Regions from separate parts of the Streptomyces roseifaciens genome, predicted to be linked through region 1. Evidence: riboswitches for the same ligand, from Rfam matches in the RefSeq annotation. Region 1 holds a riboswitch; the other holds the start of a gene.

Evidence for each region. Region 1 has a riboswitch for S-adenosylmethionine ahead of thrC (threonine synthase). Riboswitches for the same ligand answer to the same signal wherever they lie in the genome.
Region 2: it holds a riboswitch for S-adenosylmethionine, as region 1 does, so the genes downstream of both, AS857_RS20705 (aminotransferase class V-fold PLP-dependent enzyme) here and thrC (threonine synthase) in region 1, are expected to answer to the same signal.

Annotation. Positions count from the first base shown of each region.
Region 1 covers NZ_LNBE01000004.1:2,101,096-2,116,822, forward strand. The annotation lists gene AS857_RS26690 (class II fructose-bisphosphate aldolase) at 1-374, opposite strand, end outside; gene AS857_RS26695 (1-phosphofructokinase family hexose kinase) at 417-1,349, opposite strand; gene nagA (N-acetylglucosamine-6-phosphate deacetylase) at 1,498-2,643, opposite strand; gene AS857_RS26705 (ROK family protein) at 2,643-3,590, opposite strand; gene AS857_RS26710 (SIS domain-containing protein) at 3,788-4,744, opposite strand; gene AS857_RS26715 (extracellular solute-binding protein) at 4,931-6,214, shown strand; gene AS857_RS26720 (DUF3263 domain-containing protein) at 6,315-6,512, shown strand; gene otsB (trehalose-phosphatase) at 6,544-7,395, shown strand; gene AS857_RS41640 (hypothetical protein) at 7,420-8,340, opposite strand; gene AS857_RS26735 (alpha,alpha-trehalose-phosphate synthase (UDP-forming)) at 8,437-9,918, opposite strand; gene AS857_RS26740 (glucosyl-3-phosphoglycerate synthase) at 9,960-10,907, opposite strand; SAM riboswitch class I at 11,084-11,227, shown strand; gene thrC (threonine synthase) at 11,245-12,528, shown strand; gene AS857_RS26755 (ubiquitin-like small modifier protein 1) at 12,632-12,907, shown strand; gene AS857_RS26760 (cold-shock protein) at 13,331-13,537, shown strand; gene groL (chaperonin GroEL) at 13,883-15,505, shown strand; gene AS857_RS26770 (PTS transporter subunit EIIC) at 15,596-15,727, opposite strand, start outside.
Region 2 covers NZ_LNBE01000004.1:791,132-806,858, forward strand. The annotation lists gene ctaD (aa3-type cytochrome oxidase subunit I) at 1-864, shown strand, start outside; gene AS857_RS20665 (cytochrome c oxidase subunit 4) at 861-1,259, shown strand; gene AS857_RS20670 (L,D-transpeptidase) at 1,379-2,635, shown strand; gene AS857_RS20675 (DNA-binding transcriptional response regulator) at 2,652-3,053, opposite strand; gene ctaE (aa3-type cytochrome oxidase subunit III) at 3,291-3,911, shown strand; gene qcrC (cytochrome bc1 complex diheme cytochrome c subunit) at 3,979-4,788, shown strand; gene qcrA (cytochrome bc1 complex Rieske iron-sulfur subunit) at 4,785-5,840, shown strand; gene qcrB (cytochrome bc1 complex cytochrome b subunit) at 5,837-7,462, shown strand; gene trpD (anthranilate phosphoribosyltransferase) at 7,627-8,691, shown strand; SAM riboswitch class IV at 8,781-8,897, shown strand; gene AS857_RS20705 (aminotransferase class V-fold PLP-dependent enzyme) at 9,047-10,408, shown strand; gene AS857_RS20710 (Lrp/AsnC family transcriptional regulator) at 10,638-10,919, opposite strand; gene AS857_RS20715 (rhomboid family intramembrane serine protease) at 10,929-11,678, opposite strand; gene AS857_RS20720 (hypothetical protein) at 11,831-12,070, shown strand; gene AS857_RS20725 (NYN domain-containing protein) at 12,090-13,469, shown strand; gene AS857_RS20730 (C40 family peptidase) at 13,688-14,755, shown strand; gene AS857_RS20735 (C40 family peptidase) at 14,992-15,727, shown strand, end outside.

The DNA of each region.
Region 1 (15,727 bases):
CGTTCGTGGCCCCAACGGGCCGCTTCCGCCGTTGCTTTGACGTTGTCTCCGTAAGGGAGTTTCGAGGCGTCGAACATCACCGAGCTGAAGCCGTGGGCGTGCGCCTGGCGCAGGAGCGCCTCGTTCTCCACGTGGTCCAGGTGGAGGGACAGGCGCGCCGACGAGGCGGTCGCCACCGCCGCCGTCGCGGCGGCGATGGGGCCCAGTCGTCCCCCGTGGAATTTGACGGCGTTCTCCGAGATCTGCAGAACCGCGGGGCGGTTCGCGGCTTCCGCGCCGGCCGCGATGGCTTCGGCGTGTTCGACCGTGATGACGTTGAAAGCGCACAGGGCGCGGCCTGCGGTGATGAGTTCCCTGGTGTGGACGAGTGGCATGGCCGGTGGTCCTTCCGTCGGGGCGCCCCCTCGGGGGCGGGTTCAGGCCGCCGTGACCTTCACGTGCGGCAGCACGTCCTCGTACGTCGCGGGGTCGAATTCGCCTGCCGTGGGGGCCTTTACGGTGGCCGCGGCCAGGGCCACGGCCCGGGTCAGGCGGTCCGGCCAGGGGAGGCCCTCGACGAGCGCCGACAGGAGGCCGGCCGCGGCGGAGTCGCCGGCGCCGGTCGGGTTGCCGGTGAGGCGGTGGGGCGGGGCCGCGTGCCAGCGGCCGTCGGGGGTCACGGCGAGCACGCCCTCCGGGCCGAGCGTCGCGGCGATGGCGTGGGCGCCGCGGCGGCGGGCGTCCAGGGCCGCGCGGAGGGGCTCCGTGGAGCCGGTGAGGGCCGCGAGTTCGGCCGTGTTGGGGGTGACCAGGTCGGGGCGGGCGGCGATGCCGCGGCGCAGCGGTTCGCCGCTGGTGTCCAGCAGGACGGGGACGCGGGCGGCGCGCGCCTGCCGGATGAGATGGGCATACGCCCCGACCGGTACGCCCGGCGGCAGGCTCCCGCACAGGGCGACGGCGCGGGCCTCGCGCAGCAGGCGCGTGTAGGTGTCCGTGAACGCCGCCCACTCCTCGGCGGTGACGTCCGGTCCGGTCTCGTTGAGCTGGGTGGTGTCGCCGGTGGAGGCGTCCACGACGGCGACCGTGCGGCGCGTGGTGCCGAGGATGGGGACGAGGGAGTCGACGAGCTCCGCCCCGCCGCCGGGGGCGCCCTCGGCGAGGTGGCGGCGCAGGGTCTCGCCCGTCGTGCCGCCCGCGAAGCCCGTGACCACCGTGGTGTGGCCGAGGGCGGCGAGGACGCGGGCCACGTTGACGCCCTTGCCGCCGGGCCGTTCGGCGGCGGCCGTGACGTGGTGCGACGCGTGCGGCTGCAGCCGCGGGACGCGATAGGTCAGATCGAGCGCTGCGTTGAGCGTGACCGTGAGGATCACCGGCGTCTCCCTCCCTTGACCAATGAACCGGACCGTCGACCGCGAGCGATCATGCCAAAACAGCGGCGGCAGGCCCAGACCTCGGGACCGCCGCCGCTGTTCCGGCCGGAGTGCGGCCGTGCGTCAAGGGCGGGAGAAATCAGTGCACTTAGGGCCTGACCACCCATTCGCCCTTGCGCATGACGCCCACCAGGTCGTACGAGGCGTCGAAAACGACCAGATCCGCATCCTTGCCGGGCTCCAGGGAGCCGACCCGGTCGGCCACGCCCAGCAGCCGCGCCGGGTTCGCCGAGAGGGCCCGTACCGCCTGGCCCACCGTCAGCTTGTCGATCGTCACCGCGCGCTTGAACGCCGTGTCCAGGGTCAGCGTCGAGCCCGCGATCGAACCCGCCGTCGGGCCGTCGGCGATCCGGGCCACGCCGTCCTTGACCTCGACGCTCATCGGGCCGAGCGGGTACATGCCGTCGCTCATGCCGGCCGCGCCCATCGCGTCGGTGATGAACGCGACCCGGTCCGCGCCGGCGCGGGCGAACGCCAGCTCCAGGACGGCGGGGTGCAGGTGCGTGCCGTCGTTGATCAGCTCGACGGTGACCCGCTCGTCCTCCAGGAGCGCCGCGATCGGGCCGGGGGCGCGGTGCAGAAGGCCCGGCATCGCGTTGAAGAGGTGGGTGGCGACGGTCGCGCCCGCCTCGATGGCCTCCAGGGTCGCCTCGTAGGACGAGTCCGTGTGGCCGACGGCGGCGACGACGCCGTGCTCGGCGAGCAGCCGGACGGAGTCGAGGCCGCCCGCCAGCTCCGGGGCCAGCGTCATCATGCGGGCCGCGCCGCGCGCCGCGTCGACCAGCTTGCGGACGTCCGCCGGCTGCGGGTCGCGCAGCAGCTCCGGCTGGTGGGCGCCGCAGCGGTGCGGGGAGATGAACGGGCCCTCGAAGTGGATGCCCGCCAGGTCGCCCTGCTCGGTCAGCTCGGAGAGGACGGCCGCCTGCCGGGCGAGGTCGTCCAGGTCGCCGGTGACGGTGGAGGCGACCATGGTCGTGGTGCCGTGCGCGCGGTGCGTACGGATCGCGGTCAGGGCCTCCTCGGGGTCGCCCGCCGAGAAGGACGCGCCGCCGCCGCCGTGGACGTGCATGTCCACGAAGCCGGGGACGATCCAGTGGCCCGAGAGGTCGAGCGTGGCCTGCTCGCCGCTCTCGTTCGCGGCGATCCGCCGGCCCTCGACCGTCACCCGCCCGTCCTCGACCACGCCGGTCGGCAGCACCACGCGGGCGCCGGCGAGAACCGTTCGTTCGACCATCAGGCGGAAACCTCCGTGAGGTGGGTGGTGAGCAGGTCCCAGGCGAGCAGGCCCGCGCCCAGGCAGCCGGCGGCGTCGCCGAGGGCCGCCGGGACGATGCGGGGGAGCTGCTGGAAGGTGATGCGCTCCGCGATCGCCGCGCGCAGCGGGGCGAAGAGGGTCTCGCCGGCCTCGGCGAGGCCGCCGCCGACGATCAGCGTGCGCGGGTCCAGCAGGGTGTGGGCGACGACGAGGCCGTCCGCGAGGGCGTCGACGGCCTCCTGCCAGACGGCGCGGGCGCGCGGGTCGCCGGCGTCGACGGCGCGCGCGCAGTCCGCGGCGTCGGCCTCCGGGTCGCCGCTCGCCTCCGCCCAGGCGCGGCTGACCGCGGCGGCGGACGCGAGGGTCTCCAGGCAGCCGCGGCCGCCGCAGCCGCACGGCCGGGCATCCGGGCCGGGGTGTACGCGGACGTGGCCGATCTCGCCCGCGCCGCCGTGGGCGCCGGCCTCGATGCGGCCCTCGACGCCGATGGCGCCGGCGATGCCGGTGCCGAGGGCGACGAACAGGAAGCGGTCCGTGCCCTCGCCCGCGCCGATGCGGCCCTCGGCGAGGCCGCCGGTACGGACGTCGTGGCCGAGGGCCACGGGGGTGCCGCCCAGGCGGCGGCTCAGCAGATCGCGCAGGGGGACGTCGCGCCAGCCGAGGTTGGCGGCGTAGACGGCCGTGCCGGTGCCGGCGTCCACGATGCCGGGCACGGCGATGCCCGCCGCGGCCGCGGGCTCGCCGAAGGCGGCCTCGCCGGTGGCCGCGAGCTCGGCGGCGAAGTCCAGGATGCCGGTTATGACGGCGTCCGGGCCCCGGTCGCGGCCGGTCGGGCGGCGGGCCTCGTGCAGCAGTTCGTGGTCCGGGCCGATCAGGGCGGCCTTGATGGCGGTGCCGCCTACGTCGAGCGCGATGACGTGTCTCACGGGGACAGTGTCGCGTGTCCGCACACGAAAGGTCTAGTCCACTCGCCCGTGGGTGGGTGTTTCCCCGCCTCCGGCGGGGTCCCCGTGCCCGCCCGCCCACCCACGAGGCGGAACGCGATGACGTTCGCGCCGGGCCGCGTGAATCCGCCGCGGCGGCGGGGAGGGCCCGCCCGGCGGTCAGGGCGGGCCAAGGCCGGTCAGTCGTTCAGGATTACGCTTCTTGTCAGGTTTTTCGGGGTGTCCGGGTTCAGGTTGCGGGACTCCGCCACCGCCACCGCCAGGCGTTGGGCGCGGATCAGGTCCGCCATCGGGTCCAGGCGGGTGCCGTCCGCCACGAGGGTGCCGCCCGTGCGGGAGATGTCCGTCTCCAGGCCCGCCGGGGCGGTGCCCAGGAGCCAGGCCACGCGGCCCGGGGCCGTGATCGCCATCGGGCCGTGGCGGTACTCCATCGCCGGGTACGCCTCCGTCCACGCGCCCGCCGCCTCCCGCATCTTCAGTGCCGCCTCCTGCGCGAGGCCGTACGTCCAGCCTGCGCCCAGGAAGGTCCACTGACCGGCGGACAGCACCTCGGGAGGCAGCGGGTCCTTCAGCGCCGTCTCCGCGTCCGTCGCCGCCTCTGCCATCCCCTTCACCCCCGCCGGCAGCGCGCCGCTCGCCTCCAGGCCCGCCCGCAGGTACGCCAGCGCCGTCGTCGCGAAGCGGGTCTGGACCACCGATTCCTCGTCCGCCCAGTCCAGCACCGCGGCCTCGTCGGCCGCGCGCACCACCGGCGACGCCGGGTCGGCGGTCAGGGCGAAGACTTCCCAGCGCTCGCGCACCTCCTCGATCAGGTCGAGCACCTCCGTCGTCGTCCCCGACCGCGTGATCACCACGAGCCGGTCGTACGTGCGCATCACCGGGAACTCCGACGCCGGGAAGGCGTCCGTCTCCCCCTGCCCCGACGCCTCCCGCAGCGCCGCGTACGCCTGGGCCATGAACCACGAGGTGCCGCAGCCGGTCACGGCCACCCGCTCCCCGGGGCGTGGAAGGCCCGTCGCGCGCGCCGAGGCCCCGGCCCCGGCCCCGGCCGCGGCCTCGGTCGCGCGCCGCCAGCAGGCGGGCTGAGTGGTGATCTCCGCAGAGGTGAGAGAGGGGGTGAGAGAGGGCTCGGACATGCGCTTTCTTCTCCTTCCACCGGTGATCTCCGTGCATAGCAGCCCCCGCCCCGCGCGGGAAGGGCGATACCGAAGCGAAACCGGAGTCGGCTGGACCGTATGGTGACCCGCGGGGGAAACTCACGGTTCTCACGGTCTTCAGCGGACGCTCAGGACGATCACAAACCACGAAGGTGGGAAGCAGTAGTGCAGCGGCGGCGGTTCTTGGGTCTGACGGCGGCAGGTGCCGCCACGGCGGCGTTGGCGCCCGCGCTGACAGCGTGCGGGAGCGACAGTGGCTCCGGCAGCAAGACGCTGCGCGTCGTCGCGGCCGACTACGGTGACAGCGAGGCGAACGGCTCCCAGAAGTACTGGGACGCCCTCGCCCGCGCCTTCGAGGCCGAGAACAAGGGCGTCAAGGTCGACGTCTCGGTCCTGAGCTGGACCGAGGTCGACAAGAAGGTCGCCGAGATGGTCGCGGCCGGCAAGGCCCCGGACATCGCGCAGATCGGCGCGTACGCCGACTTCGCCGCCGCCGGCAAGCTCTACAGCGCCGACCAGCTGCTGACCATCCCCACCCAGGCCGACATCATCGCCCCGATCGCCCGCGCGGGCGAGGTGGCCCGCGTGCAGTACGGCCTGCCGTTCGTCTCCAGCACCCGGCTGCTCTTCTACAACAAGACCCTCTTCGCCAAGGCCGGCATAGCCAAGGCCCCCGAGAGCTGGGACGAGCTTCAGGCCGCGGCCAAGAAGCTCCAGGCCGCGGGGGTCAAGGTTCCCTACGGGCTGCCGCTCGGTCCCGAGGAGGCGCCCGCCGAGACCATGATGTGGATGCTCAGCGGCGGCAGCGGCTACACCGACCACAACGGTACGTACACCATCAACTCCGACGAGAACGTCAAGACGTTCGAGTGGCTGCGCGACGAGCTCGTCGGCAAGGGCCTCACCGGCTCCCTCGACCCCTCCCGCACCAACCGCCAGAACGTCTTCGACGCCTTCTGCCGCGGTGAGGTCGGCATGCTCAACGGCCACCCCACGCTGATGAAGCAGGCCGAGGCCAAGGGCATCAAGTACGGGACCGCGCCGCTGCCGGGCAAGTCCGGCAAGGCCAAGGCCACCATGGGCGTCGCCGACTGGATCATGGCGTTCAAGGCGAGCGGCCACCGCGAGGAGATCGGCCGCTTCCTCGACTTCGTCTACACCACCAAGAACGTCCTCGGCTTCACCAACCAGTACGACCTGCTGCCGGTGACCACCAGCGCCTCCGAGAAGATGGCCGGCGACAGCGGCAAGAAGCACCTCAAGCCGTTCCTGGAGCAGCTGGAGAACGCCGAGTTCTACCCCGTCGACAAGACCTCCTGGGCGAAGGTCAGCAAGGCCTTCAAGGAGAAGATCGGCTCGGTGGTCGTCAAGGGCGGCGACCCCGCGAGCGTCCTCGGCGAGATCCAGCGCGAGGCCGACGCCACGGAGCTGGCCGGCAACGGCAAGTAGGCTGGGCGGCGTGAGCGACGAACAGCCCGGCGAGGCCTCCGAGGGGGACCTCCCCGAGCAGGCGCTCCCGGAGCGCGGGCTCTCCGAGCTCGACCTCGCCGTGCTCGCCCTGGAACGCCGGGCCTTCTCCGGGCCCGGCGCCAAGGAGCGCGCCGTGCGGGAGCGGCTCGGCATGACGCCGACCCGCTACTACCAGCTGCTCAACGCCCTCCTGGACGACCCGCGGGCCCTCGCCCACGATCCGGTCACCGTCAACCGGCTGCGGCGCATCCGGGACGCCCGCCGCGAACGCCGGTAGCCGGCGGTGCCCAGCCAGTAGGGTCGGCCCCATGGGCAGCCCCTCCCTCCCCGTCCCCGTCACCCCCGCCGGCTGCGAAGGGCTCGCCGCCCTGCTGGCCGGTCCGCAACGCGCGGTCGTCGCGCTCGACTTCGACGGGACGCTCGCCGAGATCGTCCCCGACCCCGAGCAGGCCCGGGCGCACCCGGGCGCCGTGCCCGCGCTGGCGCGGCTCGCCCCCCGGCTCGGCTCGGTCGCCGTGATCACCGGTCGCCCGGCCGGGGTCGCGGTGCGCTACGGCGGCTTCGCCGGGGCCGCGGGCCTGGAGCGCCTCGTGGTCCTCGGGCAGTACGGCGCCGAGCGCTGGGACGCGGCGACCGGCGCCGTGACCGCCGACGCCCCGCCCCCCGGCGTCGCGGCAGCCCGCGCGGAGCTGCCGGGGATCGTGGCGGGCTCGGGCTTCGGCCGGGGTGCCTGGATCGAGGACAAGGGCCGGGCCCTCGCCGTCCACACCCGGCGCACCGCCCACCCGCAAGCCGCCTTCGACGCCCTGCGCGAGCCCCTGTCCGCCCTCGCCGAGCGGCACGGGCTGATCGTCGAGCCCGGCAGGCTCGTCCTGGAACTGCGGCCGCCGGGCGTCGACAAGGGCGCCGCCCTCGCCTCGTACGTGCGCGAGAGCGGCGCGGGCGCTGTCCTCTACGCCGGTGACGACCTCGGCGACCTGGCCGCCTTCGCGGCCGTGGAGAAGCTGCGCTCCGAGGGCCTCCCGGGCCTGCTGGTGTGCAGCGGAAGCTCCGAGGTCGCCGAGCTCGCGGACCGCGCCGACCTGGTCGTCGACGGCCCGGGCGGAGTCGTGGAGCTGCTCACGGCCCTCGCCGCCCGCCTCGGCCCCGCGGCGGAGTGACCCGCTCGTCCGGCCGTCGTCCGCTCAGCCGTCGTCGTCCGGGAGGCTCGTCGTCCCGCCCTTGGCGGGCTTGCCCGGGACGCCGAGGACGTCGAGCGCCGTCGTCCAGTCGCGTGCGACGGCCTGCTGGGCCTTGACCAGGTCGGCCTTGCCCGAGCAGACGGCGTCCTTGAGCCTGGTCTCCACCACGTCCTTGGGGTTGCCGGCGCCCTTCACCGCCTTGCGGCCGGGGGAGGGCGGCACGACCCACAGGTTGCGCGGGTCGTTGGGGTCGCCCCCGAGCTGCAGGCCGATCAGGTGGGTGTACTCGGCGTCGCCCAGCGGCCCCTTGTAGCCGTACGCGGCGGCGTTGGCGGTCTTCTGGCGGCTGGTGATGTTCGTGGGCGGCCGGATGCCGGCGGTGTAGCCGCTGCGGCAGATCGTCGTCTTGAGCGTGTCCCGGGTGACCTTCGGGTTGGTCGCGCCGGGGGTGCACGCGGGGTCGGGGAGCGGCTCCTTGGCCGGGGTGAAGCGGTAGTGGCAGCTGCCGGCGGCGGGCTGCTGCTGGACGGCGTAGGACGGCTGCGGCCCGGGGCCGACCGGTATGGATCCGCTCGGCGGGGGTGGGGTCGGGGAACCGGCCGGCGCCGAACGGGCCGGTGCCGAGCCGGCCGGTGCCGAGCCTGCGGGTGCCGAGCGGGCGGGCGGCGAACCGGTGCGCGGCGTGCCCGAGGGCGCGCCGCCGGAGGCGGCGGAGGAGGCCGACGGATTGGCCGACGAGTTGGACGACGGGTTGGCCGACGGGTTCGCCGATGGGTCGGACGGCGCCGCGGAGGAGCCCTTCGCCCCCTTGGCCTGCTTGCTGTCGTCGTCGTTCTTGGCGGAGTCCGAGGAGCAGCCGGCGACCGCGGTCAGGGCGGCGGCGCACGCCGTGGCAAGCACGGCCCAACGTGGGACATTTGACATGCGCCATGGCTACCCGTGCCCGGATGCGGGCAGCCCGGGGCGCCGAAGCGCAGGCCGCTCAGACGGGGTCCGGAGGTGTGCGGCCCGCACTCCGGCTCACAGCGCCTGCAGCTGGTCCGTGAACCACCGGGCCGGCGGCAGCGCCGTCGCCGCCGCGGCCAGCCGCTTGGTGCGCTCCGCCCGCTCCCCGGGGTCCATCAGCAGCGCCAGGTGCAGCGCGCGGGCGGTGGCCTCCACGTCGTACGGGTTGACGGTGATCGCCTCGTCGCCCAGCTCGGCCGCCGCCCCGGCCTCGCGCGAGAGCACCAGCGCGCAGCCGTGGTCGGAGACCACCGGCACCTCCTTGGCGACGAGGTTCATCCCGTCCCGGATGGGGTTGACCAGGGCCACGTCCGCGAGCCGGTACGCGGCCAGCGAGCGTGCGAAGTCGTCCTTGACGTGCAGGGCGACCGGCTCCCAGCCCTCCGTGCCGAAGTCGGCGTTGATCCCGCGCGCGACCCGCTCCACCTGGGCGGTGTAGTCGCGGTAGACGGCGAGGTCCTGGCGGGAGGGGTAGGCGAAGGCGACGTGCACGACCTTGCCGCGCCACTGCGGGTGGTCCTCCAGCAGCAGCCGGTACGCGTACAGCCCGCGCACGATGTTCTTGGACAGCTCCGTGCGGTCCACGCGCACGATCGCCCTGCGGCCCGGGCCGATCTGCGCCCTGAGTGCCGCCATGCGCTCCTCGACGTCCGCCCGGTGCGCCCGCTCGCGCAGGAAGTCCCCGTCGGCGCCGAGGCCGTGCACGCCCAGCCGCGTCGTCCGCCCCTCGAAGCGCACCTCGGCGGCGCGCCCCTCGCCGTCCCGCACGACCTCCGCGCCCAGCACGTCCGCGCAGCACGCGGCGAACGCCTCGGCCCAGCGCCGGGTCAGGAAGCCGGCCCGGTCGCCGCCGAGCACGCCCTGCAGCAGCTGCCCGGCCACGTCGTCCGGCAGCATCCGGAAGTAGTCCGGCGGGGCCCAGGGGGTGTGCGAGAAGTGGCCGATGCGCAGGTCTGGGCGGCGCGCCCGGAGCAGGCCCGGCACGAGCGCCAGGTGGTAGTCCTGGACGAGCACCGCGGCGCCCTGCGCGGCCTCCTCGGCGACGGCGTCCGCGAACGCCGCGTTGTACTCCTCGTAGGCCGCCCACTGCGTCCGGAACTCCCGGTCGAAGGAGGGCTCCAGGGGCGTCTGGTAGAGCATGTGGTGCACGAACCACAGCACGGAGTTGGCGATGCCGTTGTACGCGGCGGCGAAGGTGTCCGGCGGGATGTCGAGCATCCGCACGTGGTGGCCGCCGGTGTCGTCCGTGGGGAGTCTTCGGCCGGCGGCGCGGGCCGCCTCGCGGTCGCCCTCGCCCAGGGCCGCGCACACCCACACCGCGGCCCCGCCCTCGGCGTCGCGCTGTATCGAGCTGAGCCCGGAGACCAGCCCGCCGCCGCCGCGCCCGGCCACGAGGGTGCCGTCCTCGCTGCGCCGGTACGAGACCGGGCCGCGGTTGGAGGCGACGACGATCGGCGCGGCGGCGATCGATGCGGTGTGCACGTGCTCAGCGACCATGTGGCCAGCCTTGCCGCGGGAAGAACCGCTCAAACGTACGCTTACGCGGCGTGCCGCTGCGCGTACTCGGGTATTCCGGCCATCGGCGGCCGCTCCTCCGTGTCCACCGCGTACGTCCGCGGAACGAAGCCCTCCGAGGTCCGTTCGAACTGCGTCAGCGCAGGTCGCACCAGGTGCCCCCGGGCCAGCCGGAGCTGCGCGGTGCGGTAGATGGCGGCGGCCATCCGGCCCAGCGCCCGCCCGTCCTGGTGGCGGTGCTTGCGCACGCCCACGTCCACCTGGGCCAGCGCCCCCAGCCCGACCGTGTGCAGCGCGTCCACCAGAAGGCCCAGCTCCACGCCGTAGCCGACGGGGAACGGCAGCTGCTCCAGGAGCGAGCGGCGGGCCGCGTACTCGCCGCCGAGCGGCTGCACGAAACCGGCCAGCTGCGGCCAGTGCAGATTCAGCAGGGGACGGGCCACGAGCTCGGTCACCCGGCCGCCCTGGCCGACGGCCTCGCCCAGCGGGCGGTCGTACATCGCCTTGACGAAGTGCACGCCCGGGTCGGTCAGCAGCGGGCCCACGATCCCCGACACGAAGTCCGCCGAGAACTCGCGCAGGTCGGCGTCCACGAAGCAGACGATGTCGCCGGTCGTCGCCAGCAGGGAGCGCCACAGCACCTCGCCCTTGCCCGGCAGCGCAGGCAGGCTCGGCAGCACCTCGTCCCGGTGCACCACGCGCGCGCCGGCCGCCGCGGCGACCTCCGCCGTACGGTCCGTGGAGCCCGAGTCGATCACCACCAGCTCGTCCACCAGCGGCACCGCGTCCGACATCAGCTCGCGGCGGATCGTCGCCACGATGGTGCCGACCGTCGGCTCCTCGTTCAGCGCCGGCAGGACGACGCTCACCGTGGTGCCGGAGGCCCGTTTGGCGGCCAGAAGCATGTCGAGCGGACGATCAGCAGCGGACCAGGACCGCTCGGCCAGCCAGCGCTCCACCTCTTCCAGCACGTGTACGACTCCCTGTCTCACGGACGTTCTGCGACGCGTTCTGTGACGCATCTCGCGGTGCGGACGCCCCTCTCAACGGGCCGTCCCTTCCGTTACAGTCTTGAACAACGCGGACCGCCGTCCTATGTCGGGGGTCGCCGCGTGCACAAACGCCTGGGCCCTGCCCAGCGCCATACCGCTCATCCAGAGGGGCAGAGGGACACGGCCCGTTGAAGCCCCGGCAACCCTCCAGCCGGTCTCATCGCATATGCGGCGAGGCTCCCGGCGGGGAAGGTGCCAATTCCGTCTCGTGGCGACGTACGCCGCGAGGAAGATGAGGAGAAAGGGCCTCGCCTCCATGGCTGTGCAGTCTGTTGAACCCTCTACCACTTCTGTGGACCTCGGACCCGCCGCGGCACTCTCCTGCCGCGAGTGCGGAGAGCGCTTCGACCTCGGTCCCATCTTCGCCTGCGCCCTGTGCTTCGGTCCCCTCGAAGTCGCCTACGAACTGCCCGCCGACGGCTCGGAGGCCCTGCGCAAGCGGATCGAGGACGGCCCCGCGAACATCTGGCGCTACGCCCCCCTGCTGCCCGTCCCCGCCGACGTCGCGGACAAGCCCAGCCTCAACCCCGGCCTCACCAAGCTCGTCAAGGCCGACAACCTCGCCCGCGAGCTGGGCGTGACGGGCGGCCTGTACGTCAAGGACGACTCCGGCAACCCGACGCACTCCTTCAAGGACCGGGTCGTGGCCATCGCGGTCGAGGCCGCCCGCGCCTTCGGCTTCACCACGCTGTCGTGCTCCTCGACCGGGAACCTGGCGGGTGCGGTCGGGGCCGCGGCCGCCCGGGCCGGGTTCAAGTCGTGCGTCTTCATCCCGCACGACCTGGAGGCCGGGAAGGTCGTCATGGCCGCGGTGTACGGCGGCGACCTCGTCGGCATCGAAGGCACGTACGACGACGTCAACCGCTTCTGCAGCGAACTGATCGGCGACCCGCTGGGGGAGGGCTGGGGCTTCGTCAACGTCAACCTCCGGCCGTACTACGGCGAAGGGTCGAAGACGCTCGCCTACGAGATCTGTGAGCAGCTGGGCTGGCGGCTGCCGGACCAGATCGTCGTGCCGATCGCCTCGGGCTCACAGCTCACGAAGATCGACAAGGGGCTCAAGGAGCTCGTCGCGCTGGGGCTGGTCGAGGACCGCCCGTACAAGATCTTCGGAGCGCAGGCGGAGGGCTGCTCGCCGGTCGCGCGCGCCTTCAAGGACGGGCACGACGTGGTGCGGCCGGTGAAGCCGGACACGATCGCGAAGTCCCTCGCCATCGGCAACCCGGCCGACGGGCCGTACGTGCTGGACATTGCGCGGCGGACGGGTGGGGCGGTCGAGGACGTGAGCGATCCGGAGATCGTCGATGCGATCCGGCTGCTCGCCCGGACGGAGGGGATCTTTGCCGAGACGGCGGGTGGGGTGACGGTGGGGGTGACGCGGAAGCTGATCGAGAGTGGGCTGCTCGACCCCTCCCTCACGACCGTCGTGCTCAATACGGGCGACGGGCTCAAGACGCTCGACGCCGTTGCGGCGGGGCCGACCGTGACGATCCGGCCGTCGTTGGCGGCGTTCCGCGACGCGGGGCTTGCTGCCGTCTGACGCCTGCGGGCCGTTGTGCCCACCCTCCCCCAAACTTCGTCCGGGGGTGCCCCCAGCCCTGCGGAAGGCCTGCCCACAACTTGTTCTCGAAGGAGCTCCTCCCATGAGCGTCACCGTTCGTATCCCCACCATCCTGCGCACCTACACCGGCGGGAAGGCCGAGGTCTCCGCCGAAGGTGCGACCCTCGCCGATGTGCTCCGGTCCCTGGAGGAGAACCACGCCGGCATCGCCGCCCGTGTGCTCGACGACGCCGGCAAGCTGCGCCGGTTCGTCAACGTCTACGTCAACGACGACGACGTCCGCTTCGAGCAGGGGCTGCAGACGCCCACCCCCGACGGCTCCGCCGTCTCCGTCATCCCCGCCGTCGCGGGCGGCTGAGGTTTCACAGGGTTCCTCCGTTATTGCCGCACGACGTCCCCGGAATCGCCCCGTCCGTGAAGCGGACGGGGCGATTCCGCCTGTTGAGCGCGATACAGTTGGGGCGATCCCCGCCCGGCGTCAGTGCCGAACGCATATGAGAACCCGTCAAGTTGTGCGCGAAGTGTGTGCACGAAATGCCGGGTTGGTTGCGTTATACCCGGCCCGACTTGCCCTGAAATACCCGGAGTTCAGTCGATTTCCTCGATCGGCCATGCCCGGAATTCTCGTCCGAGTGACCTGTTGCAGACGGCATCCGTGCAGATACATTCAGCCGCGGTCGACGCGTTCCGGCGCACACCCACTGGGCTGCCAGGGGGTGAGGTCTGACCCGGGTCCGCGAAGTGCGGTCCTGCGCAAGGGCCAGTAATAGGGGAGTTAGGCATGGCTCAGGGCACCGTCAAGTGGTTCAACGCGGAGAAGGGCTACGGCTTCATCGCGGTCGACGGTGGTGCGGATGTATTCGTCCACTACAGCGCGATTCAGATGGACGGTTACCGCACCCTCGAGGAGGGTCAGCGGGTCGAGTTCGAGATCTCGCAGGGCCAGAAGGGGCCGCAGGCGGACATGGTGAAGCTGCAGCAGGTCTGATCGCGGCGCATCGACCACCGGCTCGCTCGGTTTGCAGAGGGGCCCGCACCCGACGGGGTGCGGGCCCCTCGCGCGTGTGCGGGGCGCGTGGGGTGGGTACGGCTGCCTGGGGCCCCTGCTCCCGGCGCCCCGTGGGCGTGACCGTCCCCCGAGGCGCTTGCACTCTCCCTGGTCGAGTGCTAATCATTGGGCTTAGCACTCTCCGAGTGAGAGTGACAGATTTGGACCGTCGGTGAGGTCCGTGGGCCAGGCGGGGCAAGGAACCGCAGGGTACGCAGGCCGTCCGTCGCGGGCGCCAGTGCGGTCCGGAGCAGTCTCCACCCCGTCCTGGGAGGACCACTTCACATGGCCAAGATCATCGCGTTCGACGAGGAGGCACGGCGCGGTCTCGAGCGCGGGATGAACCAGCTCGCCGACGCCGTCAAGGTCACCCTCGGCCCCAAGGGCCGCAACGTCGTCCTCGAGAAGAAGTGGGGCGCCCCCACGATCACCAACGATGGTGTCTCCATCGCCAAGGAGATCGAGCTCGAGGACCCGTACGAGAAGATCGGCGCCGAGCTGGTCAAGGAGGTCGCGAAGAAGACGGACGACGTCGCCGGTGACGGCACGACGACCGCGACCGTCCTGGCCCAGGCCCTGGTCCGCGAGGGCCTGCGCAACGTCGCCGCGGGTGCCAACCCGATGGCGCTGAAGCGCGGTATCGAGAAGGCCGTCGAGGCCGTCTCCGGTGCCCTGCTCGAGCAGGCCAAGGACGTGGAGACCAAGGAGCAGATCGCCTCCACCGCCTCCATCTCCGCCGCCGACACCCAGATCGGCGAGCTCATCGCCGAGGCCATGGACAAGGTCGGCAAGGAAGGCGTCATCACCGTCGAGGAGTCCCAGACCTTCGGTCTGGAGCTGGAGCTCACCGAGGGTATGCGCTTCGACAAGGGCTACATCTCGGCGTACTTCGCCACCGACATGGAGCGTATGGAGGCGTCCCTCGACGACCCGTACATCCTGATCGTCAACTCCAAGATCGGCTCGGTCAAGGACCTGCTGCCGCTCCTGGAGAAGGTCATGCAGTCCGGCAAGCCGCTGCTGATCATCGCCGAGGACGTCGAGGGCGAGGCCCTGTCCACGCTCGTCGTGAACAAGATCCGCGGCACCTTCAAGTCCGTCGCCGTCAAGGCCCCGGGCTTCGGCGACCGCCGCAAGGCCATGCTCGGTGACATCGCCATCCTCACCGGTGGCACCGTCATCTCCGAGGAGGTCGGCCTCAAGCTGGAGAACGCCGGTCTCGACCTGCTCGGCCGCGCCCGCAAGGTCGTCATCACCAAGGACGAGACGACCATCGTCGACGGTGCCGGTGACAGCGACCAGGTCCAGGGCCGCGTCAACCAGATCCGCGCCGAGATCGAGAACAGCGACTCGGACTACGACCGCGAGAAGCTCCAGGAGCGCCTCGCGAAGCTGGCCGGCGGCGTGGCCGTCATCAAGGCCGGTGCCGCGACCGAGGTCGAGCTCAAGGAGCGCAAGCACCGCATCGAGGACGCCGTTCGCAACGCGAAGGCGGCCGTCGAGGAGGGCATCGTCGCCGGTGGTGGCGTGGCCCTGCTGCAGGCCTCCCAGGTGTTCGAGAAGCTGGAGCTCGAGGGCGACGAGGCCACCGGTGCCGCCGCCGTCAAGCTGGCCCTGGAGGCCCCGCTCAAGCAGATCGCGGTCAACGCCGGTCTCGAGGGCGGCGTCGTCGTGGAGAAGGTGCGCAACCTGACCCCGGGCCACGGTCTCAACGCCGCCACGGGCGAGTACGTCGACCTGGTCGCCGAGGGCATCATCGACCCGGCCAAGGTCACCCGCTCCGCCCTGCAGAACGCCGCGTCCATCGCTGCGCTCTTCCTCACCACCGAGGCCGTCATCGCCGACAAGCCGGAGAAGGCCGCCGCGGCCGCTCCGGGCGGCATGCCGGGCGGTGACATGGACTTCTGATCCTGACGGATCACTTGTCCTGAACGCTGTACGCCGAGGGCGGCACTCCCTGCGAAGGGGGTGCCGCCCTCGGGCGTACCGCCTTTGCCCTCAGTCGCCGGACGGGCTTCTTTCCCCACCGGCGTTCAGCTCGCGCAGCGACTCGCGGCTCAGGCCGAACGCGTACGTCGCCACGAACCCCGCCGCGTAGCCCACCAGCAGGCCCGCCCCGTAGACCGCCAC
Region 2 (15,727 bases), 1.3 Mb from region 1:
CGCAAGCCGATGTTCGGCTACTGGGGTCTGATCGCGGCGACGATCTCGATCGCGGGTCTGTCGGTGACGGTGTGGGCGCACCACATGTACGTCACGGGCGGTGTGCTGCTGCCGTTCTTCTCCTTCATGACCTTCCTGATCGCGGTCCCGACCGGTGTGAAGTTCTTCAACTGGATCGGCACCATGTGGAAGGGCTCGCTGTCCTTCGAGACCCCGATGCTCTGGGCCGTCGGCTTCCTGATCACCTTCACCTTCGGTGGTCTGACCGGCGTCATCCTGGCCTCGCCGCCGATGGACTTCCACGTCTCCGACTCGTACTTCGTGGTCGCGCACTTCCACTACGTCATCTTCGGCACCGTGGTGTTCGCGATGTTCTCCGGCTTCCACTTCTGGTGGCCGAAGTTCACGGGCAAGATGCTGGACGAGAAGCTCGGCAAGATCACCTTCTGGACGCTGTTCGTGGGCTTCCACGGCACGTTCCTGGTCCAGCACTGGCTGGGCGCCGAGGGCATGCCGCGCCGTTACGCGGACTACCTCGCCGCCGACGGCTTCACCACGCTGAACACCATCTCGACCATCAGCTCCTTCCTGCTGGGCCTGTCGATCCTGCCGTTCATGTACAACGTCTGGAAGACCGCCAAGTACGGCAAGAAGGTCGAGGTCGACGACCCGTGGGGCTACGGCCGCTCGCTGGAGTGGGCGACCTCCTGCCCGCCGCCGCGGCACAACTTCCTCACGCTGCCGCGCATCCGCTCCGAATCCCCGGCGTTCGACCTGCACCACCCGGAGATCGCGGCCCTGGAGCTCGAAGAGAACCTCGCGGCTGAGAAGGCCCTCGCGGGTGGCAAGGAGGCCGGCAAGTGAAGATCCAGGGCAAGATGTTCATCTGGCTCTCCGTCTTCATCCTCGCCATGGCGTGCGTCTATGGCGTGTGGTCGAAGGAGCCGGCCGGTACGACGGCGCTCTTCCTGGCCTTCGGCCTGTGCATCATGGTCGGCTACTACCTGGCGTTCACCGCGCGCCGGGTGGACACCGGCGCCGGTGACAACAAGGAGGCGGACGTCGCCGACGACGCCGGCGAGCTGGGCTTCTTCGCCCCGCACAGCTGGCAGCCGCTCTCCCTGGCGATCGGTGGCGCCCTGGCCTTCATGAGCATCTGCTTCGGCTGGTGGCTGATGTACTTCTCGGCGCCGGTCATCGCAGTCGGTCTCTTCGGCTGGGTGTTCGAGTTCTACCGAGGCGAGAACCAGAACCAGTAACGAGCGGCCGCTGCCGTCCCGGGCCCCGCACACCATCCGGTGTGCGGGGCCCGGTGCATTTCCACCCGTTTGCAGTCACCCGGCAGGCCGTACGCCCCGATCCTTCCTACGGTGTGACCATGACCCAGTCACGTCGACACCGTCTGGCGCTCACCGGGGCGGTGCTGCTGACCGCGCTGGTGGTGGGGGTCACCGCCTGCGCCGGCTCGTCCAACCCGCTGGCCGACAAGCCCTACGACGCCAGCGGCCAGGTCGAGCTCACCTCTGCCCGCGACGGGCAGAAGGCGGACCCCAGCAAGCCCCTCGAGGTGGTCGCCCGGGGCGAGGACCGGATCACGGACGTCACGGCGACGGACGCGGCGGGGCGCTACGTCAAGGGCGAACTCTCCGCCGACGGCTCCCGCTGGCACAGCACCGGCGCGCTCGCAGCCGGTGCCCACTACACCGTGCGCGTCACCACCGAGGACGAGAACGGCTCCCAGGGGCGCCGCACGATCGGCTTCGACACCAACCCGGCCGACCGCCTCCTGCGCGTCAGTTTCGGCCCGCAGAGCGGCACCTACGGCGTGGGACAGCCCATCACCGCCGAGCTGAGCACCCCCGTCCAGGACCCGGCCGCCCGCGCGATCGTCGAGCGCACCTTCAGGGTCGAGTCCCGGCCCGCAGTGGAGGGCGCCTGGCACTGGGTGGACAACCGCACCCTGCACTACCGCCCGAAGGAGTACTGGCCCGCCCACACCACCGTCGACGTGCACGCCACCCTCGACGGCATCAAGGTCGGCGGCGGCCTCTACGGAGGCCCCTCCAGGGCCGTGCGGATGACGACGGGCGACCGAATCGAGGCCGTCACCGACGCGAGCGCGCACAGCATGACCGTGCTCGTGAACGGCAAGGAGGTCCGGTCCATCCCGGTGACCACCGGTAAGCCCGGCTACGCCACCCGCAACGGGGTCAAGGTGATCCTGGGCCGGGAATCCTTCGTACGCATGCGCGGCACCAGCATCGGCATCGCCGAGGGCAGCGCGGACTCCTACGACCTGCCCGTCCACTGGGCCACCCGGGTCACCTGGAGCGGCGAGTACGTGCACGCCGCGCCCTGGTCCGAGGGGTCCCAGGGCGCCGAGAACGTCAGCCACGGCTGCACCGGCATGAGCACCGCCAACGCCAAGTGGTTCTTCGACACCGTGCACGTCGGCGACATCGTCAAGGTCGTGGGCAGCGCCGGCGCGACCATGACCCCGTTCGACAACGGCTTCGGCGACTGGAACATGGCCTGGGACGAATGGCGCAAGGGAAGTGCCCTCGTCGGAGGGAAGACCGGGAAGACCGAGGGGAGCAGCCCTGCCGACGCGGCCCGCCTGCGCCCCGAGCTCTAGCCGCCCGGGCGCCGCCTCAGGCGTCCACGGCCTTCCGGGCGCGCAGCAGGCCCGCCAGGGCGTCGGCGAAGGCCGCCGGGTCCAGCGGGTGCGTCACGGCCGCGTCGGCGCGGCTCCAGGTGGCCAGCCAGGCGTCCTGCGGGCGGCCCATGAGCAGCAGCACGGGCGGGCAGCGGAACACCTCGTCCTTCAGCTGCCGGCACACCCCCATGCCGCCCGCGGGCGCCGTCTCGCCGTCCAGGACGCACACGTCCACGTGGTGCTCCTCCAGGGCCGTGAGCACGCCCGGGAGCGTCGCGCACTCCACGTACACGACCGGCGGCACGTCGGGGGCGGGCCTGCGCCCGGCGGCCAGCCGGACCTGCTCGCGGGTGTCCGCGTTGTCGCTGTAGACCAGCACGGTGGCCGTCGGCTGCATCGTTCCTCCAGGCTTGTGTTCGGCACAGCTGTGGATCTGACGTGGAGCTGATCGATGGCCGGACTCTACTCCGCGAACACCCTTCCGGAGGAGGGTCCGTCAGGCCCGCGAGGTGCCCCGGAACGTCCGGTTCCCCCCTTTGGGGGACCCCGGCGCTGGGCCGTACGAGCACGGCACATGCTCTTGACACACCGAACGGCACCCCCCGGAGTGAGCACGAGATAAGCGACCGACATAATGTCGGTCGTGGCGACTGCAACAGCAACAGATACCGGGCACGCACACCCGTCGGTCAATCGACCGAACCTCACCAGCGTCGGAACCATCATCTGGTTGAGTTCCGAGCTGATGTTCTTCGCGGCCCTCTTCGCGATGTACTTCACCCTGCGATCGGTGACGGGCACCGAGTTCTGGTCGGAAAAGGCGTCCGCGCTGAACCTGCCGTTCTCGGCGACCAACACCACGATCCTGGTGCTCTCCTCCCTCACCTGCCAGCTCGGCGTCTTCGCCGCCGAGCGCGGCGACGTGAAGAAGCTGCGCACCTGGTTCGTGATCACCTTCGTGATGGGTGCCATCTTCATCGGCGGCCAGGTCTTCGAGTACACCGAGCTCGTGAAGAACGACGGGCTCTCGCTCTCCTCCGACCCGTACGGCTCGGTGTTCTACCTGACGACCGGCTTCCACGGCCTGCACGTGACGGGCGGTCTGATCGCCTTCCTGCTGGTTCTGGGCAGGACGTACGCGGCCAAGAGGTTCACCCACCACCAGGCGACGGCGGCCATCGTCGTGTCCTACTACTGGCACTTCGTCGACGTGGTGTGGATCGGCCTCTTCGCCACGATCTACTTGATCAAGTAATCGGTCCCGTCCCGCACCGGACCAACAGTCCAGATCGACGCAGAAGATCCTGACACCGGGGTAATCCGTGAAAAAGCTCTCCGCACGACGACGCCATCCGCTGGCGGCGGTCGTCGTCCTACTCTTCGCGCTGGCGGTAACTGGGGGGCTGTACGCCGCGTTCGCGCCGGCGGACACGGCCAAGGCCGATGAAACCGCCCAGTCCCTCGCCATCGAGGAGGGCAAGAAGCTCTATGCCGTGGGCTGCGCAAGCTGCCACGGCACCGGCGGTCAGGGCACCACCGACGGCCCGAGCCTCGTCGGCGTGGGCGCCGCGGCCGTCGACTTCCAGGTCGGCACCGGCCGCATGCCGCTCCAGCAGCAGGGTGCCCAGGCCCCCCGCAAGAAGGCGATCTACTCGCAGGCCGAGCGCGACCAGCTCGCCGCGTACATCGCCTCGCTGGGCGCCGGCCCCGCGATCCCGACCAAGGATCAGTACAGCCCGGACGGCGCGGACATCGCCAAGGGCGGAGAGCTCTTCCGCACCAACTGCGCCCAGTGCCACAACTTCACCGGTAAGGGCGGCGCGCTCTCCAACGGCAAGTACGCCCCCACGCTTGAGGACGTAGACCCCAAGCACATCTACGAGGCCATGCAGACCGGCCCGCAGAACATGCCTTCCTTCCCCGACACGACGATGACGGAGAAGAACAAGAAGGACATCATCGCGTACCTCGACACGGTCAACAGCAGCAAGTCGGAGAGCCCGGGCGGCCTCGAGCTGGGTGGGCTCGGCCCGGTCAGCGAGGGTCTGTTCGCGTGGATCTTCGGACTGGGTGCGCTGATCGCAGTAGCCATCTGGGTCGCGGCCCACACCGCTAAGGCCAAGAAGTCATGAGTAGCCAAGACATTCCAGAAGAGAACCTGCCGAGCACGCAGGACGCGCACGGCGGTGCCGTGACGAAGACGGCCGGCGACCCGTTCGCCGACCCCGGCCTGCCGCCGCACGAGGCCCGCATCCAGGACATCGACGAGCAGGCCGCCAAGCGCTCCGAGCGCGTGGTCGCCTTCCTGTTCCTGCTCTCGATGCTGGCCACGGTCGGCTTCATCGCCTCCTACGTGACCCTTCCGGTCGACAAGAGCATCTACGTCTTCCCGATCGGTCACATCAGCGCCCTGAACTTCGCGCTGGGCATGACCCTCGCGGTGGCGCTGTTCTGCATCGGCGCGGGCGCGGTCCACTGGGCCCGCACCCTGATGTCGGACGTGGAGGTCGCCGACGAGCGGCACGCCATCGCCGCCGAGCCCGACGTCAAGGCCAAGGTCATGGCCGACTTCAGGCAGGGCGCGGAGGAGTCGGCCTTCGGCCGCCGCAAGCTGATCCGCAACACGATGTTCGGTGCGCTGGCCCTGGTGCCGCTCTCCGGCGTGGTGCTGCTGCGCGACCTCGGACCGCTTCCGGGCACCAAGCTCCGGAAGACCGCCTGGTCCGAGGGCAAGATGCTGATCAACCAGAACACGCTGCAGCCGCTGCGTCCCGAGGACATCCAGGTCGGCTCCCTCACCTTCGCCATGCCCGAGGGCATGAAGGAGGAGGACCACGACTTCCAGAAGGAGATCGCCAAGGCCGCCCTGATGATCGTCCGGCTCCGTCCGGAGAACATCAAGGACAAGCGCGAGCTCGACTGGTCCGCCGACGGCATCGTCGCGTTCTCCAAGATCTGCACCCACGTCGGCTGCCCGATCAGCCTCTACGAGCAGCAGACGCACCACGTGCTGTGCCCGTGCCACCAGTCCACCTTCGACCTCTCCGACGGCGGACGCGTGATCTTCGGCCCGGCCGGCCACGCCCTTCCGCAGCTGCGGATCAAGGTCAACGACAAGGGCTACCTTGAGGCCATGGGCGACTTCGCCGAGCCCGTCGGTCCTGCCTACTGGGAGCGCGGATGAGCACTACGACTGACAATCGCCGCAAGGCGCCCGCAGGCGAGCGGGTCGCCGACTGGGCCGACGGCCGTCTGGGTATCTACACCCTGGCCAAGGCCAACATGCGGAAGATCTTCCCGGACCACTGGTCCTTCATGCTGGGCGAGGTCTGCCTCTACAGCTTCGTGATCATCATCCTCACGGGTGTGTATCTGACGCTGTTCTTCCACCCGAGCATGAACGAGGTCGTCTACCACGGCTCGTACGTGCCCATGCAGGGCATGCACATGTCCGAGGCGTTCAAGTCGACCCTCGACATCAGCTTCGACGTCCGTGGCGGTCTGCTCATCCGGCAGATCCACCACTGGGCCGCGCTGATCTTCCTCGCGGGCATGTTCGTGCACATGATGCGCGTGTTCTTCACGGGTGCGTTCCGCAAGCCGCGTGAGGTCAACTGGCTGTTCGGCTTCCTGCTGTTCGTCCTCGGCATGTTCACCGGCTTCACCGGTTACTCGCTCCCGGACGACCTGCTCTCCGGCACCGGTGTCCGCTTCATGGAGGGCGCGATCCTGTCCGTGCCGATCGTCGGCACGTACATCTCGATGTTCCTCTTCGGCGGCGAGTTCCCCGGCTCGGACTTCGTGCCGCGGTTCTTCTCCATCCACGTCCTGCTGCTGCCGGGCATCATGCTCGGTCTGCTGGTGGCCCACCTGATCCTGGTGATCTACCACAAGCACACGCAGTTCCCCGGCCCGGGCCGCACCAACAAGAACGTCGTCGGCCTCCCGCTGATGCCGGTCTACATGGCCAAGGCCGGTGGCTTCTTCTTCCTGGTCTTCGGCATCATCGCGGCCATCGCGGCGATCGCCTCGATCAACCCGATCTGGGCCATCGGCCCGTACCGCCCGGACCAGGTGTCCACCGGCGCCCAGCCCGACTGGTACATGGGCTTCGCCGAGGGTCTGATCCGTGTCATGCCGGGCTGGGAGATCAACCTGTGGGGCCACACGCTCGTCCTGGGCGTGTTCATCCCGCTGGTCATCTTCCCGCTGGTGCTCGGTGCGATCGCGGTCTGGCCGTTCATCGAGTCCTGGGTCACCGGTGACAAGCGCGAGCACCACCTGCTGGACCGCCCGCGCAACGCCCCGACGCGCACCGCCTTCGGTGCCGCCTGGATCGCCGCGTACTTCGTGATGCTGGTCGGTGGTGGAAACGACCTGTGGGCCACCCACTTCCACCTGTCGATCAACGCCATCACCTGGTTCGTCCGCATCGGCTTCTTCGTGATCCCGGTCCTGGTGTTCATCGCCACCCGCCGGATCTGCATGGGCCTGCAGCGCCGCGACAGGGACAAGGTGCTGCACGGACGCGAGTCCGGCATCATCAAGCGCCTGCCGCACGGTGAGTTCGTCGAGGTCCACGAGCCGCTCTCGCAGGAGCAGATGCACACCCTCACGGCGCACCACCAGCCGCAGCCGCTGGAGCTGGAGCCGGAGTACGACGAGAACGGCGTGGCCCGCAAGGCCGGCGCCGGGCAGCGCCTCCGGGTGAAGCTCTCGAAGGGCTTCTACGGCGAGGGGACCCAGATCCCCAAGGCCACCGTGGAGGAGTACGAGGAGATCACGAGCGGCCACGGCCACCACTGATCCCCCGGATCACCCGCTGATCCACCCTGATCGCTGATCGCCACAGCGAGAGCCCCGTCCAGGCCCTGGACGGGGCTCTTCGCTGTCTCCGGGGGTGGATAGGCTGGGCGGGCAGACCCCGGGACGAACCCGGCTCTCCGGACCGACCACCAGGAGCGTGGACCATGAACGTTGTGACCCCGGCAGGCGGCGACAGCGCGGTGGCCCCCTCCTGGCCGGGCCTCCTGGACGCCCTGCTCTCCGGCCGTGACCTCACCGTCGACGACGCCGCCTGGGCCATGGACCGGATCATGCGCGGCGAGGCCACCGACGCGCAGATCGCGGGCTTCCTGGTCGCCCTGCGCGCCAAGGGCGAGACGGTCGCCGAGATCTCCGGCCTGGTGCGCACGATGTACGAGCACGCCCGGCTGATCGAGGTGCCCGGCCCCAGCGTCGATATCGTCGGCACCGGCGGCGACGGCGCCAAGACCGTCAACATCTCCACCATGTCCTCGATCGTCGTCGCCGGCACCGGCGTGAAGGTCGTCAAGCACGGCAACCGGGCGGCGTCCTCGGCCAGCGGCGCCTCGGACGTGCTGGAGAAGCTGGGCGTCAACCTCGACCTCAGCCCGAAGCGGGTGGTGGAGGTGGCCGAGGAGGCCGGCATCACCCTCTGCTTCGCGGTGAAGTTCCACCCGGCGCTGCGGCACGTGGCCGCGGCCCGGCGCGAGCTCGGCATCCGGACCATCTTCAACGTGCTCGGCCCGCTGACCAACCCCGCGAAGGTACGTGCCCAGGCCACGGGCGTCGCGGACGCCCGGATGGCCCCGATCCTCGCCGGGGTGCTCGCCGAGCGCGGCTCCTCGGCGCTGGTCTTCCGCGGCGACGACGGCCTTGACGAGCTGACCACGACCGCCACGTCGCGGGTGTGGGTGGTCTCCGGCGGACGGGTCCGCGAGGAGGCCTTCGACCCGCGGGACGTGGGGATCGACCTGGTGCCGGTGGAGGCGCTGCGGGGGGCCGACGCGTCGTACAACGCGGACGTCGCACGGCGTCTGCTCGCGGGCGAGACGGGTCCGGTGCGGGACGCCGTGCTCCTCAACTCCGCCGCGGCGCTGGTGGCGTTGGCGCCCACGGAGGAGCCGCTGGCGGAGCAGATCCGGGGCGGGCTGGCCCGGGCTGCGGAGTCCATCGACTCCGGGGAGGCCCGGCGGGTGCTCGAGCGGTGGGCCCTGGCGAGCAACGCGTAGCGCTGTGAAGCAGTAGTGCCGTGAAGGGGCGTCCGTGATACGGACGCCCCTTCACGGTCGGCGATCAGTTGTGCCATACTCTCGGCCAAGGTCACGAGTGACAGCGACACGGCCCCGGCCCGCTGTCCGGCAACCCTCCTTCCGTGGCGGGGTGCCCCGGGTGATGACCAGGTCGCAGGCAGCGAGGTCTGCGGCAAGCGCGGGTCCCTCGCCAGGGATCCTGGTTGTCGAGGGAGTTCCTTCCGTGGTTCAGCGAATGCGTTAGGGCTCGAAGAGCCCCTTTTCCCGCACCCTCCTTTCCTTTCCCGCGCCCGTCGCGCGGTGGAATTCGCCTGCCTTTTTACGGGAGTTCGCCATGTCTGTCCCCACCCTTGCCTCCGACCGGTCCGTTTGCACCCCTCTGCCCGTTCTCGGGTGTGATGTCCGGGTCCCGCTGGTGACCGGGGGAGAGGTGACCTACGCGGCGCTGGACTACGCGGCCAGCGCCCCCGCCCTGCAGCGGGTGTGGGACGACGTGGCGGCGTACGCGCCCTACTACGGCAGCGTGCACCGCGGCGCGGGCTACCTCTCGCAGCTGTCGACGGAACTCTTCGAGAACAGCCGGGCGGACGTCGCCGCGTTCCTCGGCTGCCGGGACGGCGACCAGGTGCTCTTCACCCGCTCGACCACCGACTCGCTCAACCTGCTCGCGGCCGTACTCCCCGCCGGTACGCGGGTGTTCGTCTTCGAGACCGAGCACCACGCGGCGCTGCTGCCCTGGGAGCGGCGCGCGGACGTCGAGGTGACCTACCTCGACGCGCCCCGCACCCCGGGGCAGGCGGTCGAGACGCTCGAGCAGGCGCTCGCGGCCCGCGAGCCCTACGGTCCCGCGCTGGTGTGCGTGACCGGTGCGTCCAACGTGACCGGTGAGCTGTGGCCCGTACGGGAGCTGGCCGCCGCCGCGCACGCCCACGGCGCGCGGATCGTCGTGGACGCGGCCCAGCTCGTCCCCCACCAGCGGGTGGACATCGCGGAACTCGACGCCGACTGGGTCGCCTTCTCCGGGCACAAGCTGTACGCGCCCTTCGGTGCCGGCGTGCTGGCCGGGCGGGCGGACTGGCTCCGGGACGCCGAGCCCTACCTGGCGGGCGGGGGCGCGAGCCGGCGCGTCGCGCGGGGCGCCTCCGGCGAGGTGGAGGTCGACTGGCACGAGGGGGTCGCCCGGCACGAGGCCGGCTCGCCCAACGTCATCGGGGCCTACGCCATCGCGTCCGCGTGCAAGGCGCTCGCCGAGGCGGGCTTCGACCGGCTCGCGGAGCGGGAGCGGCAGCTGATCACCGCGGTGCGGGAGGGGCTGGCGGCGGTGCCGGGGGTGCGGGTGCTGTCGCTCTTCGGGCCCGGCGCCCCGAGCGTGGGCGTCCTGTCCTTCACCGTCGACGGCTGGAACAGCTCGCACTTCGCGGCGGCGCTCTCCGCGGAGTACGGGATCGGCGTCCGCGACGGCCTCTTCTGCGCGCATCCGCTGGTGCGGACGCTGGTGGGCGCGGACTCCTCCGCCGAGGGGGAGTGCGGTGCGCCCGACGAGGGCGCGCCCCTGAACGCGATCCGCGTCAGCTTCGGCGCCGGCACGCCCGACGAGCACGTGGAGCGCTTCGTGGCGGCGGTGGACGAACTCGTCCGCCACGGAGCGAAGTGGTCCTACCGGACCGAGGGCGGGCGTTGCGTCCCGGTCGCCTGACGGCGCTTGCAGGATCCACGGTTGCGCCCGGTCCGGCACCGCCGGATGTGCGGGCGGGGGTTGGGCGCCGCTGCGGCGGGGACGGCTGCCGGGGCAGGCCCCGGCTCCCCGCAGGGGAAACGGCGAAAGGGTGGGTCCGGGGCCTCCCCGCCGCCGCAACGGCGATCAGCCGCAACCGGCGTGACCGGCGGTGCCGATCGGCATGAGCCGTTGTCCCGGCGACGTGCCGTCAGGTATCCAGGCCGATCGCGAACGCCGCCTCCAGGTCGTGCTGGGAGTACGTGCGGAACGCGATGTGCGTCTCCGTCGAGGCGACGCCCGGGACCTTGCTGATCCTGCCCGGGATGACGTCCGCGAGGTCGTCGTGCCGGGCCACCCGCACCATGGCGATCAGATCGTGCGCACCCGTCACCGAGTACACCTCGCTCACGCCCTCGATCGCGGCGATCTGCTCGGCGATCTCGGGGATCCGGTCGACGTCGGTCTTGATCAGCACGATCGAAGTGATCACTGCGGGCTCCTATCGGGGGTCGGGGGGCAGCCCCGCCTTCACTCTAGTCGCACGTCCGTACCTCGCCCACGCGTACAGGAAGCCCAGCGCGAAGCCCACGACGTGGGCGAGGTAGGCGACGCCGGGGCGGTCGCCGGCGGCGCGGGCGGCCACCCACTGCAGGCCGAACCAGAAGAGCAGCACGGCCCAGGCGGGGAACCGCAGCGGCAGGAAGAAGAGGAACGGGAAGAGACTGGTGACGCGGGCCCGGGGGAAGAGGTAGAGGAAGGCTCCGAGGACCCCGGAGATCGCGCCGGAGGCGCCGACGAGCGTGCGGTCGGATGCGGCGTGCGCGGCCGCGTAGCCGAGCAGGGCGAGCACTCCGGCGGCGAGGTAGAAGAGGACGAAGGGTCCGCGTCCCATCCGGTTTTCGGCCATGGCGCCGAAGACGTAGAGGAAGAGCATGTTCCCGAGCAGATGCAGCCAGTTGCCGTGCACGAAGAGCGCGGTGAGCGGGGTGATCAGCTCCGCCGGCGGCCCGTGCCAGAGCTTCTCGGGCACCACGCCCCACCGCTCGAAGTAGGCGGTCTGGGCGGCGAGGAGGTTGCTGCCGCTGCCGTGGCCGGCCAGGGGCGCGGTGAGCTCCGCCGCGGGGCCCAGGAGGAACACCGCGCAGCAGGCGCCGATGAGGGCGTAGGTGACCAGGGGAACCGGCGGGCGGATCCCGTCGTGGGCCCCTTGCGCCGCCGTCCCGGCTGCCTTTCCCGCCTTTCCCAACATGAGCAGATCATGACGTACCGGCAGCAAAGCGCACAGAGTGCCTCGCCGGGCCGGTGAAGCGGGCCCGCACTCCGCGCCGCATGACCATCAGGCCGTAGGGTTACGGGAAGCACACCCGCAGTTCGATGGACTTGATGAGGACGGACGACACGATGGGCGTTCCCCAGCCGACAGCCGGGACCCGGTGGCGCTGCGCTCTGTGCGGCAATCTCACCCGGTTCGATGTGACGCGTACGACCAAAGCCGTGGAATTCGTTCATCTCGACCTCTCCGGCGAGCCGCGCGTGGAGGAACGCGAGGTGGTCAGTGAGACGATCGGGTCCGTGCGTTGCCGCTGGTGCAACGCGGTCGACCAGGTCGAGCTGGTGGACCGGCCGGGCGCGAAGGCCTGAAGAACGGGAGCGGTGAGCGGTGGTGGAGCACACGGGTGGCGCGGAGGCGGCCGGTGGGCCTGGTGACACCGGTGGGACCGACGGCGCTGCCGAGGTGCTCGACCGTCCGTTGCCGGAGGGCGTGCGGCGCCGGGTCATCGGCCTGGTGGCGGAGGCGTTCGGCGGCCTGACCGTGGCCGAACTCCCGGCGGCGCTGCGGCAGTACGCCCGGTTCACGCCGAGCCGGCGGGCCAAGTTCGCGGGCAATGCGATGGCGGCGGCGGTGGAGAACGACGCCGCGTTCCGCCAGCGCATCTCGGCCCGGCTGCGCGAGACGGGCTCCGAGCTCGCCGAGGCGCTGGACGCGGGTTCGCCGCCGGCGGCCGCCGATCCGGAGGACGTGGCCGCCATGGCCTACGTGCTGCGGCCCACGGGCTGGGTCAAGCTCGTGACGGCGGCCGGCGAGGAGGCCCTGCGGGCCACCGCGGAGCGCGCGGGCGAGGAGGCCCAGCGCGAACTGCGGCGGCTGCGCGAGGAGCTGGCGGAGGCCCGGGCCGCGGCGCGGGCCGAGGCCGAGCGGGTCCGCGCCGAGCTGGAGGCCGCCCGCAGGGAAGCCGATTCGCTGCAGCGCAAGCTGCGCAGCGCGGTCGCCGACGTGCGGCGCGGCGAGGCCGCCCTGCGCAAGGCGGAGACCGAGCTGGAGTCCGTACGGGCGGCCGGTGCGGCCGAGAAGGCCGCCGCGCTGGGGGAGACCCGCCGGCTCAAGACGCGGCTGTCGGAGGCCGAGGCCGCGCTGGAGGCGAGCCGCCGGGCCGTGCGCGAGGGCCGCAGCGTGGAGGACATGCGCCTGCGGCTGCTGCTGGACACGGTCCTGGACGCGGCGCAGGGGCTGCGCCGCGAACTGGCGCTGCCGCCCGCCTCCGTGCACCCCGCGGACACGGTGGACGCCGTGGAGCCGGGCCGGATGACCCCGAAGGACATCGCCACGCGCGCCCTGTCCGAGACCGATCCGGCGCTGCTGGACCAGCTGCTGGCCCTGCCTCAGGCGCACCTCGTGGTCGACGGGTACAACGTCACCAAGACCGGCTATCCGACCATGCCGCTGGACAAGCAGCGGCTGCGGCTGCTGGGCGGGCTCGCGATGCTGGCCGCGCAGACGGGCGCCGAGGTGACCTGCGTCTTCGACGGGGCCGAGCTGGCCGCGCCCGTGCTGCTCGCGCCGCCGCGCGGGGTGCGGGTGCTCTTCAGCAAGCCCGGGGTGACCGCGGACGAGCTGATCCGCCAGCTGGTGCGGGCCGAGCCGCCGGGCCGTCCGGTCGTGGTGGTCTCCACCGACCGCGAGGTCGCCGACGGCGTCGCGAAGGCGGGCGCGCGGCCGGTCGCATCGGCCTTGCTCCTCAAGCGACTTGCCCGTACCTGACCGTCAAGCCGTCATCACCGGCTGTGTCATGTTGGTAAAGCTTCTGTTGAGGCGAGAGATTTTTCTGATGAGGATTTGAACGGATCAGTCAGGGGTCACTAAGGTCGGGCCTCGAACCTTCGCCCGGTCGATCATCCATTCGGGGTGACGGTGAAGGTCCCGCCCGAACCGTGCCCTCCGGCGTGCGGTGGCGGCCGAGGAAGAAGGAGCCCGTCTCCGTGGCGTCCCACCGTCGACCCAAGCAGCCGGGCCGCGCCCGTGTGACCGTGCTGACCGCGACCGCTGCGGCCGCCGTCGCCCTCACCTCGCAGGCCGCACACGCCGATCCGAAGGCCTCCAAGGCGGAGGTCAAGGAGAAGGTCGACAAGTACTACGAAGAGGCCGAGCAGGCCACGGAGAAGTACAACGGGGCCAAGGAGAAGCAGGACAAGCTCGACAAGCAGGTCACCGATCTCCAGGACAAGGTCGCCCGCGGCCAGGAGGAGATCAACAAGCTGCGCAGCGGCCTCGGTTCGCTGGCCACCGCGCAGTACCGCAGCGGCGCCGTCGACCCCTCGCTGCAGCTGCTGCTCTCCTCCGACCCCGAGGGCTACCTGGACAAGGCCTCGACGCTCAATCAGGTGAGCGCCAAGCAGGCCAGCACCCTCAAGCAGATCTCCGAGAAGCAGCGCGTGCTCAAGCAGCAGCGCCAGGAGGCGAGCGGCAAGCTCAAGGACCTCGCGGAGACCCGCAAGGTGCTGGGCGAGCAGAAGGAGTCCGTCCAGGAGAAGCTCGCCGCGGCCAAGGAGCAGCTCAACACCCTCACCGCCGCGGAGCGCGCCGAGATCGTCGGCGAGAAGGAGCAGGCCGGCGGCGGCAAGGGCGGCGAGGAGCGCGCCGGCCGCGGCGGCGGCAGCAGCAGCCGCCCCGACCTCGGCAAGGACGTGCCCACCTCCGGCCGCGCCGCCGCCGCGCTCGCCGCCGCCCAGGGCAAGATCGGCTCCCCGTACGTCTGGGGCGCGACCGGCCCGGGCTCCTTCGACTGCTCCGGGCTGACCGGCTGGGCGTACGCACAGGCCGGCGTCACCCTGCCGCGCATCTCCCAGGACCAGGCCAACGCCGGCACCCGCATCTACGACCAGAGCCAGCTCAAGCCCGGTGACCTGGTGCTCTTCTACGGCGACCTGCACCACATAGGCCTCTACGCGGGCAACGGCCAGACCCTGCACGCCCCCAAGCCGGGCGCCAACGTGCGCTACGAGTCGATGGGCAACATGCCCTTCCAGTTCGGCGTCCGCATAGGCTGACGACTGGGCCGAATGGCTGACCCGCCGCCCGTTCGGGCGAATCGCGGTGGCCCTCGCTGACATCACGCCCCGCCGGTGACCTGCGTCTCCGGCGGGGCGTCCGCATTCCCGTCCCATTCCCACCCCGCGAGGTCTTTGAACACGGGGTGAGCGCGCCGCTACTGTCTGGCGCTGCGGTACCGGCACGCCGGGCAGACCGCGCCCACAGTGCAGCAAGGAAGGGAGTGCGGCAGCCCGTGGCGTCCCATCGCCGTTCTTCGCAGTCCGGTCTCACCCAGACCGTCCGGGTCACCGTCCTGTCCGCCGCCGTGGCCACGGCCGCGGCCGCGATGGCGCCCCCGGCCGGAGCACGGCCCAGCGACACCGCCCGCGACGACCGGTCCCGCGGGACCGTCAAGACGCAGGTCGACCGGCTCTACGAGCAGGCCGAGCGGGCCACCGAGAAGTTCAACGAAGCGGGCGAGCGCGCCGGCGAGCTCCGCAGGAAGGTCGCCGAGGCCACCGACCGCGTCGCCCGCGGCCAGGAGCGCGTCAACCACATGCGCACCGCCCTCGGCATGGTCGCCGCCGCCCAGTACCGCAGCGGCGCCGTCGACCCCGCCCTCCAGCTGCTCCTGTCCTCCGACCCCGACGGCTACCTGGACCGCGCCGCCACCCTCGACCGCGTCTCCGACCGGCAGGGCGAGCAGCTCAGGGCGCTCACGGAGGCCCAGCGGGCACTGCGCCAGGAGCGCAGCGAGGCGGCGCGGATGCTCGGCGAGCTGGAGCAGACGCGCAAGGCCGTCGAGCAGCACAAGCGGGAGGTCGAGGGGAAGCTCGCCACCGCCCGCCGCCTGCTGAACGCCCTGCCGGCGGCCGACCGGGAGGCCTACGCCCGCGCCTCGCGCTCCGGCGGCACCCGGCAGCTGGAGCGCTCGGACGGGGGCGCCCTCGGCGGGCTGCAGGATCTCGCCGCCGCCTCCTCCCGCGGCG